DNA from 3 places in the Bradyrhizobium sp. ORS 111 genome. Region 1 is predicted to be linked to each of the others. Evidence: predicted binding sites of a transcription regulator. Region 1 holds the regulator's gene; each other region holds the start of a gene.
What was found. The regulator LexA, encoded in region 1, represses DNA repair genes until DNA is damaged. The targets are predictions, from matches to a motif close to TGTTCNNNNTGTGTTCNG.

Region 1 (4,358 bases):
TGTCCGTGTCCGATGATGCGCCAAGGCGCGGTCTAACGCAAATCCCCGATGCGCCCCGGAGCCTTAAGTCCGGGGTCGCTCGAAATCGCTTAGGTCACCGCCGCCGGACAATTCATCCAGCGGCCATGATGCGCTCAACCCAAAAACAGCGACGCGAATGCAGAGGGCCGCCGCTCGACCGCCTTCGGCTTCTCGACGACGGGCGGGTGGAGGGCAGGTAGCTGCAGCACGGTGACGCGTTGTCCTTCGACGAGCTGGGTCACCAGCACGTGGCTGCCGTCGGGGAATTCGACCGCATCATGATGACGATCGGGCACGTCGGGCTCGACTTCGTTGAACACGCCGACGCGGAAGCCGATTGTCTTGGTCCAGATCCAGCGGCTGTCGTAGCGGACGTTCTCGACGAACGCGAGCTCGGTGCCGGGCAGCATGCAGACCGCGACAGTCGGATCGCTCTCCGAAGCAAAGCCGCGGGTTGACGTGCCGCGGAATGTCGTGGTGATCAGCGTCTCTCCGACAATGGCGGGGCGCGATGCCACGGCGTGCAGACTATAGTCACACATCGGATGGCTCCTCATTTCGAGATAGCGACCCGTGCCTCTCCTGAGGCGTGGGCCTCTACCAGAGTGGACGACAGCAAACGAGGTTCTTCCCGTTTCTGGGCGATTGTACGACTGGCCGCGCGAGCCTCCGATCACAAACACGCTACACCGTCCCGGTGGTATCAGGACGCGCCGGAGGCACTCACGCAGCGCAGTCCATGAAGCAACGGCGTTGCGCGCTGCTCGTTCCCTCGCAATGGATGTGCGACTGCACATACGCACGACGCGCTGCACGCGGTCGCGCCTGGACCAGGGGCGCGGTCAGTATTTGCGATAGAGCCCGATCAGCTTGCCCTGGATTCGCACGCGGTTTGGCGGCAGGATGCGCACTTCATAGGCGGTGTTGGCCGGCTCGAGCGCGATCGATGCGCCGCGGCGCCGGAAACGCTTTAGCGTCGCTTCCTCCTCGTCGATCAGCGCCACCACAATGTCGCCGGTATTGGCGGTGTCGTTGCGCTGGATCAGCGCCATATCGCCGTCGAGGATGCCGGCGTCGACCATGGAGTCGCCACGCACCTCCAGGGCATAATGCTCGCCGGCGCCGAGCATGTCCGGTGGCACGCTGATGGTATGGCTGCGCGTCTGCAGTGCCTCAATCGGCGTACCGGCCGCAATCCGGCCCATCACGGGGACGGCGACCGGACGGTTGCCATCATCCTCGGCGATCGGCGGCGTGCTGCTGCGCTTGCCGAGCGTGCCCTCGATCACGCTCGGGGTGAAGCCGCGGCGGCCGTTGCTGCCGCCGGCCGACAGCTCGGGAAGCTTGATCACCTCGATGGCGCGGGCGCGGTTCGGCAGGCGGCGGATGAAGCCGCGCTCTTCCAGCGCTGTAATGAGGCGGTGGATACCGGACTTCGAGCGCAGGTCGAGCGCATCCTTCATCTCGTCGAAGGAGGGCGGGACGCCGGCCTCTTTCAGACGTTCATTGATGAAACGCAGAAGTTCGTACTGTTTGCGCGTGAGCATCTCGAGTATTCCCCCGGTTGATAGCGTCGTTCGATTCCGAGACCTTCAGGGAGCCTGATCGGGAGCGCGAAAACTTCTGACACTCCTCAGTGCGCTCCCATTCGTGGACACCAGTACTCGAAACAAATCATGAACGGACACTATATGTTCGATATGTGTTCCGCAACCACTTAATTTCCGGTGAATGCAGCCGACAGTGCCTGATCGGCGCGGCGGCAACGTCTCATTCGGGCAGTGTCAGAATCTCGCACGCCTCGCCTTGGACGGCCGCGGGTGCGAACGGCGGACGGATCACAAGTGCCCGTGCCGCAGCGAGATTTCCCAGCAGCGAGCTGTCCTGCTGGCTGACGGGTGTTGCGATCAACGTGCCGTCGCCACGCTCCTCGAGGCGGGCCCGGAGATAGTCCTCGCGCTGATCGTTGGCGGCGAGGTCATGGCCGAGCAGGGCGCTCTTGCGGACATGATGAATCACGTTTCGGCCGCTGAGGGCCCGAATCAACGGCACCAGAAACAGGAAGGCGCAGACATAGGACGACACCGGATTTCCGGGCAGGCCGATCACCCGCATCGTTCCCAATCGGCCGTGCATCATTGGCTTGCCCGGCCGCATCGCGATCCGCCAGAACGCCATCTGGACGCCCTCGGCCTCCAGCGACTGCTTGACGAGATCATGGTCGCCGACGGAGGCGCCGCCGGTGGTGATCAGGATGTCGGCGTCCGCCTCCCGTGCCCGGCGGATACCGGAGGTGGTGGCCGCCACCGTGTCGGCAGCGATCCCGAGATCGACGGTCTCTGCGCCCTCGGCGCGGGCCAGCGCCCGCAGCGCGTAGCCGTTGGAATAGACGATCTGGCCGGGGCCGGGGCTGCAGCCCGGCATCACCAGCTCGTCGCCGGTTGCCAGCACCGCGACCTTCGGCCGGCGGCGCACGGCGAGTTCCGGATAGTTCATGGCCGCGGCGAGCGACAGCGCGCGGTCGGAGAGGCGGCTGCCGGCCGCAAGGAGCACATCGCCCTCGCGGAAGTCGACGCCCGCGAGGCGGATGTGCCGTCCCTTCGCGGCGGCCTCGGTGATCGTGATGTGGTCGCCGTCAGTCCTGGTATCTTCCTGGATGATGACGGCGTCAGCGCCGTCGGGGATCACGCCGCCGGTGAAGATCCGTACCGCTTCGCCCACGCCGACCGTGCGCTCGAACGGCCGCCCGGCCGCGACTTCGCCGATCACCCGCAGCCTAGCCGACAGGTCGGACGCAGCGGCCGCGCGCACCGCATAGCCGTCCATCGCCGACATCGGCTGCGGCGGCTGCGTGCGCCGCGCGGCGACATCGCGTGCCAGCGTGCGGTGATAGGCGGCATCGAGCGCGACCGTCTCTTCCGGCAGCGGCTCGGCGCCGGCGAGAACGGCAGACAGGGCATCGGCAACCGGCATCAGGGCCACGGGCAGGGCTCCTCAAATCTCAAGGTCTTCATATTCCAAGTGCGGCGAGTGCCCTTGCCACGTCATCCGTCGATGTCACGTGGATGGCACGAAGGCCGCGCGCCCGCGCGCCCTCGATATTGGCCGCCGTATCGTCGAAGAACAGGATCCGCGACGCCGGCACGCCGATCGCTTTTACCACATGATCGTAGGCCTCGGCGTCCGGTTTTCGAAGGCCGATCGCCGACGACAGGAACACGTCGCGGAAATGGCTGAGCACGTCGGCATAGGCGACCGAGAAATGCGCGACATGGGCCGGGTTGGTGTTGGAGAAGGCATAGAGCGGCAGCCGCCGCGCGGCCGTCGCCAGCAGCGGCGCGATCCCCGGCATTTCGCCGGTGAAGATCGCATTCCAGCCCTCGAGGAACTGCGCATCGGTCAGGTCGATGCCGAGTGACCGGCGCAGGTTCGCGAAAAACGTTGCGTCGTCGACCTTGCCGATCTCGTGGTGCTTGAAGCTGTCGTCGACGACGAAGCGTCCGGCGAGATCGGCAGGCGCGCAGCCGGCGTCTTCCGCCCAGCGCGCCATCACCCTGTCGAAGCTGATATCGAGCACGACGCGGCCGATATCGAACAGCAGCACGTCGACGGAATTGGGGGAGAGTTGCGTGGTCATTGCACGACCGATGTACGAAAATTGCGGGTAGGCGGCAACGGTTTCGATCTCCGCGCGGAGCGCTCCTCGTGACGGGCTTTCGTCACATCCTTGCGAGCGACGGATTGCATTTGGTGCGTCGCAATCGACGATGTCGTCCTGGCGAAGGCCAGAACCCATAACCGCCGCACTTGGCGATGAATGGGACCGTGGCCCGGCGCCGCGCAACAATAAACATTTGGGGTAATGGGTCCCGGCCCCCTGCGCAATTGCGCACTCGGCCGGGACGACGCTGGGGATAGGCCTCGCCCGATGTCTCACCCCGTCATTGCGATGAGCCAACGGGTCGCGCGAACGCGCGCCCGATGACAGGCTCCGCGATGCACCCCCTCTCTCCGCCGTCATCCCCCCGCGCATGCGGGGGATCCAGTACGCTGCGGCCTCTCGGATCAATCACTGCTGCCTCTGGAATACTGGATCATGCTTCTGCCAGAGCCATCGGCGCCTTGTGTTGTTATTGGTTACGGGATCTCGCGCGGAGCGGCGGTTAACCCTTGCCATTTCGGTTGGTGAAGCGAGCATTGCCGAGACCGGTCCCGATGGTCAACACGCCCCAACGCTTCACGTCCCGCATGAAGGGCATTTCGGACAATCCCTGCACCACGCCGTCGTTGTGCATGACGATGGCGGTATCTTGCTCGCCGATCTGCGGGATGGCTTC
Region 2 (4,358 bases), 3.7 Mb from region 1:
GCCGGACAGCGACACCTCACCGAACTCGCGTGCGGTCGGAAGCTTGCTCACATAGTTGAGGATGCCGCCGGTGCCGCTGCCGCCGAACATCGCGGAGGATGGTCCCTTCAACACTTCGAGGCGCTCGGCGCCGTAAGGATCGAGCCCGAGGAAGTGCACGTAGTTGCTGCTGGGCAGCCGCAAGCCGTCGAGATAAAGGCCGGGCATCGTCAAGTCGAAGCCGCGAATCTGCAAGCCGCCGAAGCGGGTGTCCGAGCCGCCGTTGACGTCTCCGCTGACTCCGGCGGTGTAGCGCAATGCGGCGCCCACCGACTCCGCGCCCTGGTTCCTGATCTGATCTGTCGTGACGACCGAGATCGATTGCGGCGTTTCGAGCAGCGGCGTGTCGGTCTTGGTCGCAGTCGCCGAACGCGTGGCAACGAAACCGACCACCGGACCGCCGGCGCGCTCTCCCGCGCCAGACCCGGCAACGGACGCAGGCGAGTTCGTCTCGCGCAGTGGCTGCGGTGCGCGATTGGGACGGCTCGCGCGCGCGGCCGCCGCGCGACGGCTGGGCTTTGCAGCGGTCGTGTTCGTGCGCGTCTGAGGCGCATCCACTGTCACCGGCGGCAATGCCGATTGCGCATCGGCTTCTTCGATCGCCGCGCCGGTTACAAACGCGGCGGCGGTGCATAGACCGATCGTTCGCAAGACTGGATGTTGACGAATGGAATGCGAAACGAGTCTGTCGATCACGCGAAGGCGCCCCTGATGTCAGTCCGGATGTGGATTTGTGATCCGGCTCTACAGCGGGGAGCGCGAGAGTACAGATGTCGGTCGTTGGAATAGGTCGAGACTGCGCGGCGCCAAACGTGGTGATTGCTGAAACAGAAGGGAAATCGGCGACGCGCTGCGACAATGTGCCCGCGACGCGGCGGACGTTGTGGAGCGGCTCCTGCGGACCTTCGTCGATGCGATCGATGGTCAGGGTCACGCGTCGTTTGCATGACGATGCCGACACCATGGCTCCGATCCAGAGTTGGTGTGACGGCGATGCATGGGACACCGGGCAGCAAACACTCCAGTCGTTCCCGTAATGTTCTTGCACTTGGCGCCGGGTTCCGCTACCTTCGATTGCGGAAGATAGGGGCAGTATGGTCCAACGCGTTTCTACCGTCGCTTTTGAGGGGATCGAGGCCCGCGCGGTCGACGTGCAGGTGCAGGTCGCACCCGGCCTGCCGGCGTTTGCGATCGTCGGTCTGCCCGACAAGGCGGTCTCGGAGGCCCGCGAGAGGGTGCGCTCGGCGCTGATCGCCTCGGGCCTGGCGCTGCCGGCGCGCCGCATCACCGTCAACCTCGCGCCGGCCGACCTGCCCAAGGAAGGCAGCCACTACGATCTGCCGATCGCGCTCGGGCTGATGGCCGCGATCGGGGCGATCCCGCCGGACGCCCTCAACGGCTTTACCGTGCTTGGCGAACTCGGGCTCGATGGATCGATCGCGCCGGTCGCGGGTGTGCTGCCCGCCGCCATCGGCGCCAATTCGCGCGATGAGGGGCTGATCTGCCCGGCGGCGTGCGGCTCGGAGGCCGCATGGGCGAGCCCGGACATCCAGATCATCGCGGCGAACTCGCTGATCCAGATCGCCAATCATTTCAAGGGCACGCAGCTTCTGTCGCGCCCCCAGCCGAAAGTGCACGAGCGCGAGGAAGCGCTGCTCGACCTGCGGGATATCAAGGGCCAGGAGAGCGCCAAACGCGCGCTCGAGATTGCGGCCGCCGGCGGGCATCACCTGTTGATGATGGGCTCGCCGGGCGCCGGCAAGTCGATGCTGGCGGCACGGCTGCCCTCGATTCTGCCGCCGCTGTCACCGTCGGAGCTGCTTGAAGTCTCGATGATCGCCTCGGTCGCGGGCGAGATCCGCGACGGTGCGTTGACGGCGCGGCGTCCGTTCCGCAGTCCGCATCATTCTGCGAGCATGGCTGCGCTGACCGGCGGCGGCATGCGCGCAAAGCCCGGCGAGATCTCGCTCGCGCATCAGGGCGTGCTGTTCCTCGACGAGCTGCCGGAGTTTGATCCGCGGGTGCTGGATTCGCTGCGCCAGCCGCTGGAAAACGGCGAGGTCGCGGTGAGCAGAGCCAATCATCGCGTCACCTATCCAGCGCGGTTCATGCTGGTGGCGGCAATGAACCCGTGCCGTTGCGGCCATGCCTATGAGCCAGGCTATTCCTGCAAGCGCGGCCGACTCGACCGCTGCACCGCGGACTACCAGATGCGGATCTCCGGTCCGCTGATGGATCGCATCGATCTGCGGATCGAGGTGCCGGCCGTGACCGCAGCGGATCTGATCCTGCCGCCGCCATCCGAAGGATCGGCCGAGGTTGCCGCACGCGTCGCGGCCGCACGCGACATCCAGCGCGCACGCTACGCCGCGGCCGGCATGCCGCACGTGCGCACCAATGCGGAGGCGCCGAGCTCGCTGCTCGATATCATCGCGCAGCCTGACGCACACGGGCAGAAGCTGTTGCGGGAGGCGGCCGACAACATGCACCTCACGGCGCGAGGCTATCACCGCGTGTTGCGGGTGGCGCGCACGCTGGCCGACCTCGACGGCGCCGAGACGATCGGCCGCCTGCATCTCGCCGAAGCACTGTCCTACCGGGCGCTCGCCGACGATCTGCGCCGCGCCGCCTGAGCTGTCCCGTTTCGCGCCGGACACCGCTCCGCGTCAACGCGGTGGTAACGAGTTTTATTTACGCTCCGCAAACCATAAGTCCCCGCAACCTGCGGGAGCTCCGGTCGAGCGAGTAGCGTCATGTTGCGTTTCAAGGTTCTGGCCTCGGTGGTCCCCCTGGCCGCGGCCGCAGTGTTTGCCCGCGCCGAGATCTTGCCTGGCTCTCGGCCCTGCATCGAAGTCGGCAGCGCCGCGCTGCAGATCGCTTCGATCCCCTGGCTGGCCCAGCTTCACGTCAGCTTCACCGACGATCCCCGCCTTGCCACCGTCAGGGTCCGGATCGCCGACAGTGCCGAGAATGCCGATTTCACCGTGATCGACGACGTCGACGACAGCGAAGCCGGCGCCTGCGCGAGCAGCGCCATGCCGCAGTTGATCGCGATTTCCAGCGATCCGTCGCCAAGCGATCCAGTCATCTATCTTGCGCATGACGGCCCGTCCGACTATCGCGTCTTCGTGCAGTCGAAGACCTTCTCGGCGCGCGACGCCGCAGCGTTGATCGTCAGCGCGCGCGGCAGCCACCGCAGCCTCGAGGCGGCGTCGCTCTGATCTGGCGCGCCCCGAATTAACCCTTCGCTAACCCTGTTCTCGGGGCGGCAAGAAACCCTCGGCGGCCTCAAGCACTTTGCAACGTCGCCGGACGCATCGTGCCCGACGGATCAAGCTATCTCAGGGCCACCGTTGATGGGGCGTTTCCTCAGGATCAAGTTGCGCCTGCGTCGTTTCCTGCGACGCCATTCCTGGATCACGTTGATCGTCCGCTCGTTTATGATTTTCTCCGCGGCGTTCGGCGGCGCCTTTGGATTCATCACCGGCATTCTTTCGGATAAGAGCTACGATCCGCACCTGTTCGCCATCGGCGTCAGCTTCCTGTTCGCGCTCGCCTGCCTCTGGATCGTCACGCAGGGCATCCGGCTGCGCCTCATGCGCAAGAAGCTGCGCACGATCGCCTCGCACAACGAGGCAATGGCCGATCGCAATTGGGAACTGCAGGAGGCGGAGCAGCGCGTCAGCAATCTGTTCGAAGCCCAGGGCGACCTGATCGTGCTGCGCGACCACGAGGGCCGCATTACCTACGCCAATGACGCCTATTGCGAGTTGGCGCAGGTTCCGCGCGACAGCTTGATCGGCAGCGCGGTCTCGCTGAAGGTGCTCGAACAAGGCGAGGTCGCGCTCGAACCCAACGGCACGCGCGTCTACGATCAGAGGATCGAGGGACCGCTCGGTGCGCGCTGGATCGCCTGGCGCGAAGGTTTCGTTCGCAACAACGCCGGAATGCCGGCGGAGGTGCAGAGCGTCGGCCGCGACGTCACCGATCGCACCGAGACCGAGCGCGCGCTCGGCGAAGCACGCGATCAAGCCGATGCCGCCAACCGGGCCAAGTCACGTTTCCTGGCGATGGCCAGCCACGAGATCCGCACGCCGCTGAATGGGATCATCGGCATGAGCGGACTGTTGATGGATACATCGCTGACGCCGGAGCAGACGACCTATGTCAAGGCGGTCAAGACGTCGGGCGACGCGCTGCTCGCGCTGATCGAGGAGTTGCTCGATTATTCCAAGGTCGAGGCCGGCAAGATCGATCTCGAGCACCGCCCCTTCGCGCTATCCGGCCTGATCGAGGACATCACCGAGTTGCTGGCGCCA
Region 3 (4,358 bases), 790 kb from region 1:
GATGCCGAACATCAACCTGATGCCTGAGCTCAAGAGCAAGACCCAGGAAGAGAAGGACCAGGACGCGGTCAACGAGAAGGCCTACAGGGACTCGCTCAGCAAGATTCCAGACGCCAAGACGTCATCCGATCCGTGGGGTGCGGTGCGCAGCGATGCACCCAAGGCGGCCGCCCATCCCGCCAAGCCGAAGGCCAAGACCGGCAGCGCGGCGCAGCGCAGCCAGTAGCCTACGACCCCTCTACCGCAATCGTCTCGCGGACTCGGATTCCATCGGCGCCGTCCTTATATTGGGAGGGTCGTTAGATGGTTCGGAGTTACGACGATGGCTTTTCGCCCGCGCGATCTCGCCAGCCGAATGGCCGAACGGCGGAAGGCGCATGACGGCTATGTGCGCGAGACCTTCACCCTGCCACGCGATGAGGCTCGGTTGCGGGCGCGCGACTTCCTCGCGCGCTACCCGAAGGCCGCCTATATGAGCGCCGTCGAAAGCTGGCGTGAACTGCCCGGTGGCGACATCGAGTTCACGATGCGGCGGCTTGCGAGCGCGGACTAGGACGTTCTCAAGCGATGTGGACGCCGGTTGGTGCGAACACGCGTCGAGACAGGAATCTGCAGCTTCGGCAGCGATTCACCGAGAATCGAAAATGTGCGGGCGCCCTGGATCGCTAGCTCCGAAGATGCCGTGACAATCATGGTTCAATCCGCATTGTCGCGTCCGCGCGGCGGCTGATCCTGCCCGGCCTTCTTCAGCTCGCGATCAATCCGCAACTGCACGCGGCGGATCGCCAATAAGTCCAGATTTGTCTCGGTCCTGCCGGTGAAGATCCGGTCGCCGAGCTGGAATCGCCATGTCCAGACGCCGGCCGCGACCTCGGTGACGCTGAATTCGATGCCCTTGTGGATCATTGATGAGCTCTGCGGAAATCGAAGGCGTGATAAACTAAAAGTTGTATCAATAAACAAAGCTCTTTAAGCGGCAGTGAGATGTCGTCCCCAAGTCGTATTTGGTTTCTTGTTGCGGAGGAAGATCGACGGAACCGGCGCGCTCGCCCGAAGGCTACGGACTTTTTTCGGCACTCAGGAGAGTACCAAGGTAGTACGTGCAAATACGGTTCAGGTGCTTCGATCAGAGGTCCGAGGAGGGGCGAATAGCTCCCCTAAACGTCTCATTCAAATAATGGAAGGCAGGCCCGATTTGTGGCAAGAAACTTTCTTCCTGGGAGAACAACGGGCCGCGATGTCGTCCTCCTGCCGGCTGATGCGCTGCCCGCGGTGTGGGAGCTTTGTGCCGCCGCCACATGCGCCGGGACAACTGCGCGCCTCGCGAAACGCAACGCCGCCCGCTTGAAATGCATGCGAGCGGCGTCGGCTCTAGCCCCAGGAAGGTTGCTGCAAAATCCTGGCCCACATGGGTCTGTACGAACCGCTATAAAGGTTCATGTGTTTGGACTCCGTATGATTGCGGGGGTCGAAGGGCCCGGTCGCGGCCTTCACATGCTCGCCGAATGTTCAGGTCGGTCTTGGAACCTTGTTCACGGCCGGAGAACTACGGAAGCAGCCCTTACTCTTTTGTCCATTCGAACCGTTGATCCCAGGCGGCTCGGCTGCCGGGCGCGATGCGGACGCTTTTCGCCACATAAAAATTAGTCTGCCTGGAACCCGCATTGATATCTCGGTAGTCCTACTGAGATCGCAGTCTAAGCAATTAAGACCATTGGCAGAATCGCCTCGGCCGCCGCAGCTAGAACGGGCCTGCACCCGCGCACCGGAAAGAACATATTGCGAACATAGAACAAACGTGGTACGAAACCATCAACAACGCGTTCTGTCTGATCTCGTCGCCCGTTTGTCCCGCTAGCGAATCCCCGCCATAAGGAGCACATCCCAAATGTCCGCCACTGCACTGCGTATCGTCGAAGGATCCTCCATGGACAAGTCCAAGGCCCTCTCAGCCGCGCTCTCCCAGATCGAGCGCCAGTTCGGCAAGGGCTCGGTGATGAAGCTCGGCAAGAACGACCGCTCGATGGATGTCGAGACGGTGTCGTCTGGGTCGCTCGGGCTCGATATCGCGCTCGGCGTGGGCGGTTTGCCGAAGGGCCGCATCGTCGAGATCTACGGGCCGGAATCATCGGGCAAGACCACGCTGGCGCTGCATACGGTAGCGGAAGGCCAGAAGAAGGGCGGCATCTGCGCCTTCATCGACGCCGAACACGCGCTCGATCCGGTCTATGCGCGCAAGCTTGGCGTCAACATCGACGAGCTCCTGATCTCGCAGCCGGACACCGGTGAGCAGGCGCTGGAGATCGCCGACACGTTGGTACGCTCCGGTGCGGTCGACGTGCTGGTGATCGATTCAGTCGCGGCCCTGGTGCCGAAGGCCGAGCTCGAGGGCGAGATGGGCGATGCGCTGCCGGGCCTGCAGGCCCGTCTGATGAGCCAGGCGCTGCGCAAGCTCACCGCCTCGATCAACAAGTCCAATACCATGGTGATCTTCATCAACCAGATCCGCATGAAGATCGGTGTGATGTACGGCTCGCCCGAGACCACCACGGGCGGCAATGCGCTGAAGTTTTACGCCTCGGTCCGCCTCGACATCCGCCGCATTGGCGCGATCAAGGAGCGCGACGAGGTCGTCGGCAACACCACCCGCGTCAAGGTGGTGAAGAACAAGCTGGCGCCGCCCTTCAAGCAGGTCGAGTTCGACATCATGTACGGCGAGGGCGTCTCCAAGATGGGCGAGATCCTCGACCTCGGCGTCAAGGCCGGCCTCGTCGAGAAATCCGGCGCCTGGTTCTCCTATGACAGCCAGCGGCTCGGGCAAGGACGCGAGAACGCCAAGGCCTTCCTGCGCTCCAACCCGGACATCACCGCCAAGATCGAAACCGCAATCCGTCAGAACTCCGGCCTGATCGCCGAGCAGATCCTCGCCGGCACGCCCGAGCGCGACGCCGACGGCGAAGAGCCGGGAGAGTAAGCGGCAAAGACTGGAATGATTTCGCTGCAAGCGGGCGCTGAGGACGTTGAGTTGCCGACGTCTTCGGTGCCCGTTTCGTTTTGTGCTGAGTGAATGGCCGATGAAGCGCTTGATCATGACCAGTTCGTCCGGCAGCAGCCTCATTCGTTCGGGGCTTGCCGAGGTCGGCATTATATCTTTCTTTCGGTTCGTTGGCGGGCCGCTGCCGTCACCGAAAGAGCTTGAGGTCTACTTCGGATTGCGCTCGGACCAGGATCCGGTCGAACATTGGTCGCACTGGAGCCTGCGGGGCCGGTGGCCTCAGGAAGCCAAGTCGCGTCGGGATCTCGCATTGATCGAGTTTTGCGACCCTTACGAGACGATCGAGCTTTGGTTCGATCCGGATCCAAACGATCAACTGCAACTGATTTGGTTGCTCGACCATTTCCGGGCTTATCCAGCGACGGCGGCCAAGCTGAAATTACGCTTGGTCGCTTTCGGCCTGATGACGACGCACGAGACATGGGGTGAGTGGGACAAGGTGCCGCTTGTCAACGTCCGACCAGCGGACATCGAGACGGCAAGCATGTGCTGGCAGGCGTACCGGACGACAACTCCGGAGGCCTGTTTCGATGTGGTGCATCGCGACCTGAGTGCGTTTCCTTTGCTGAGGCCGGCGCTGCTGGATCTGCTCCAAGAGCTGCCGTGGAGCACATCTGGACTTGGCGCGACCGAGATGCGGCTGCTTGAGCTGATCGCGGCAGGTCTTACGCGCACAAATGCGTTGTTCTATCTTCGTGGCTTTCGCCAGCGCGGCGTGCTCACTGACATGGAGGTCGGCACGCTGCTCCAAGGTCTCGCGCACGGACCTCAGCCGGCGATAGCAGGGCTCGACGATGAGCTGCGCGTCATCGCCCCGGAGAATTTGCGAAATCGGATGGAGGCCTACCGGCGAAGCCGATTGTCGCTGACAGAATTTGGCAAGGCTGTCCTCGCTCACGAGGAAGACTTCAGCAGTTACAACCCGATCGATCGTTGGTGGGGCGGCACCCACCTCACCAACGACAACCTGTGGCGCTGGAGCCCGGCCTTGACGAAGACCTAGCACGTCACGGAGCTTCAAGGATGACAAGTCTGATTCTGACGACGAGCGATCCTGCAGGCACTCTGCTCCGGCAGGCGGGACGGGCTGATATCGTCATCGGATTCAAGCCTCGCTTCGTTTGGGGACGGTTGCCATCTCAGGCCGAGCTTGAGACGTCACTGCAAGCGCGTTCGGCCGAACATCACGAGGTCGGTGCGCACTGGCTCGACTTCACCAGTGCGAAATATGTCGCAGCGGTGGGCGGCAAGAACCTCGGCCTGCTCGAACTCTGCGAACGCTGTGACAGCATCGAGCTGTGGG

Region 2: the regulator LexA is predicted to act here: its motif matches at 1,066-1,083, upstream of P6U30_RS00880 (YifB family Mg chelatase-like AAA ATPase).
Region 3: the regulator LexA is predicted to act here: its motif matches at 1,771-1,788, upstream of recA (recombinase RecA).

What each region holds. Positions count from the first base shown of each region.
Region 1 is NZ_CP120701.1:3,866,428-3,870,785, forward strand. Features, by position in the region: gene P6U30_RS18025 (hypothetical protein) at 135-563, opposite strand; gene lexA (transcriptional repressor LexA) at 864-1,568, opposite strand; gene glp (gephyrin-like molybdotransferase Glp) at 1,792-3,003, opposite strand; gene P6U30_RS18040 (HAD family hydrolase) at 3,032-3,658, opposite strand; gene P6U30_RS18045 (ROK family protein) at 4,185-4,358, opposite strand, start outside.
Region 2 is NZ_CP120701.1:191,977-196,334, forward strand. Features, by position in the region: gene P6U30_RS00875 (TonB-dependent siderophore receptor) at 1-432, opposite strand, end outside; gene P6U30_RS00880 (YifB family Mg chelatase-like AAA ATPase) at 1,134-2,672, shown strand; gene P6U30_RS00885 (hypothetical protein) at 2,793-3,260, shown strand; gene P6U30_RS00890 (response regulator) at 3,396-4,358, shown strand, end outside.
Region 3 is NZ_CP120701.1:3,071,588-3,075,945, forward strand. Features, by position in the region: gene P6U30_RS14015 (hypothetical protein) at 1-226, shown strand, start outside; gene P6U30_RS14020 (hypothetical protein) at 323-553, shown strand; gene P6U30_RS14025 (hypothetical protein) at 697-906, opposite strand; gene recA (recombinase RecA) at 1,889-2,974, shown strand; gene P6U30_RS14035 (hypothetical protein) at 3,075-4,058, shown strand; gene P6U30_RS14040 (hypothetical protein) at 4,214-4,358, opposite strand, start outside.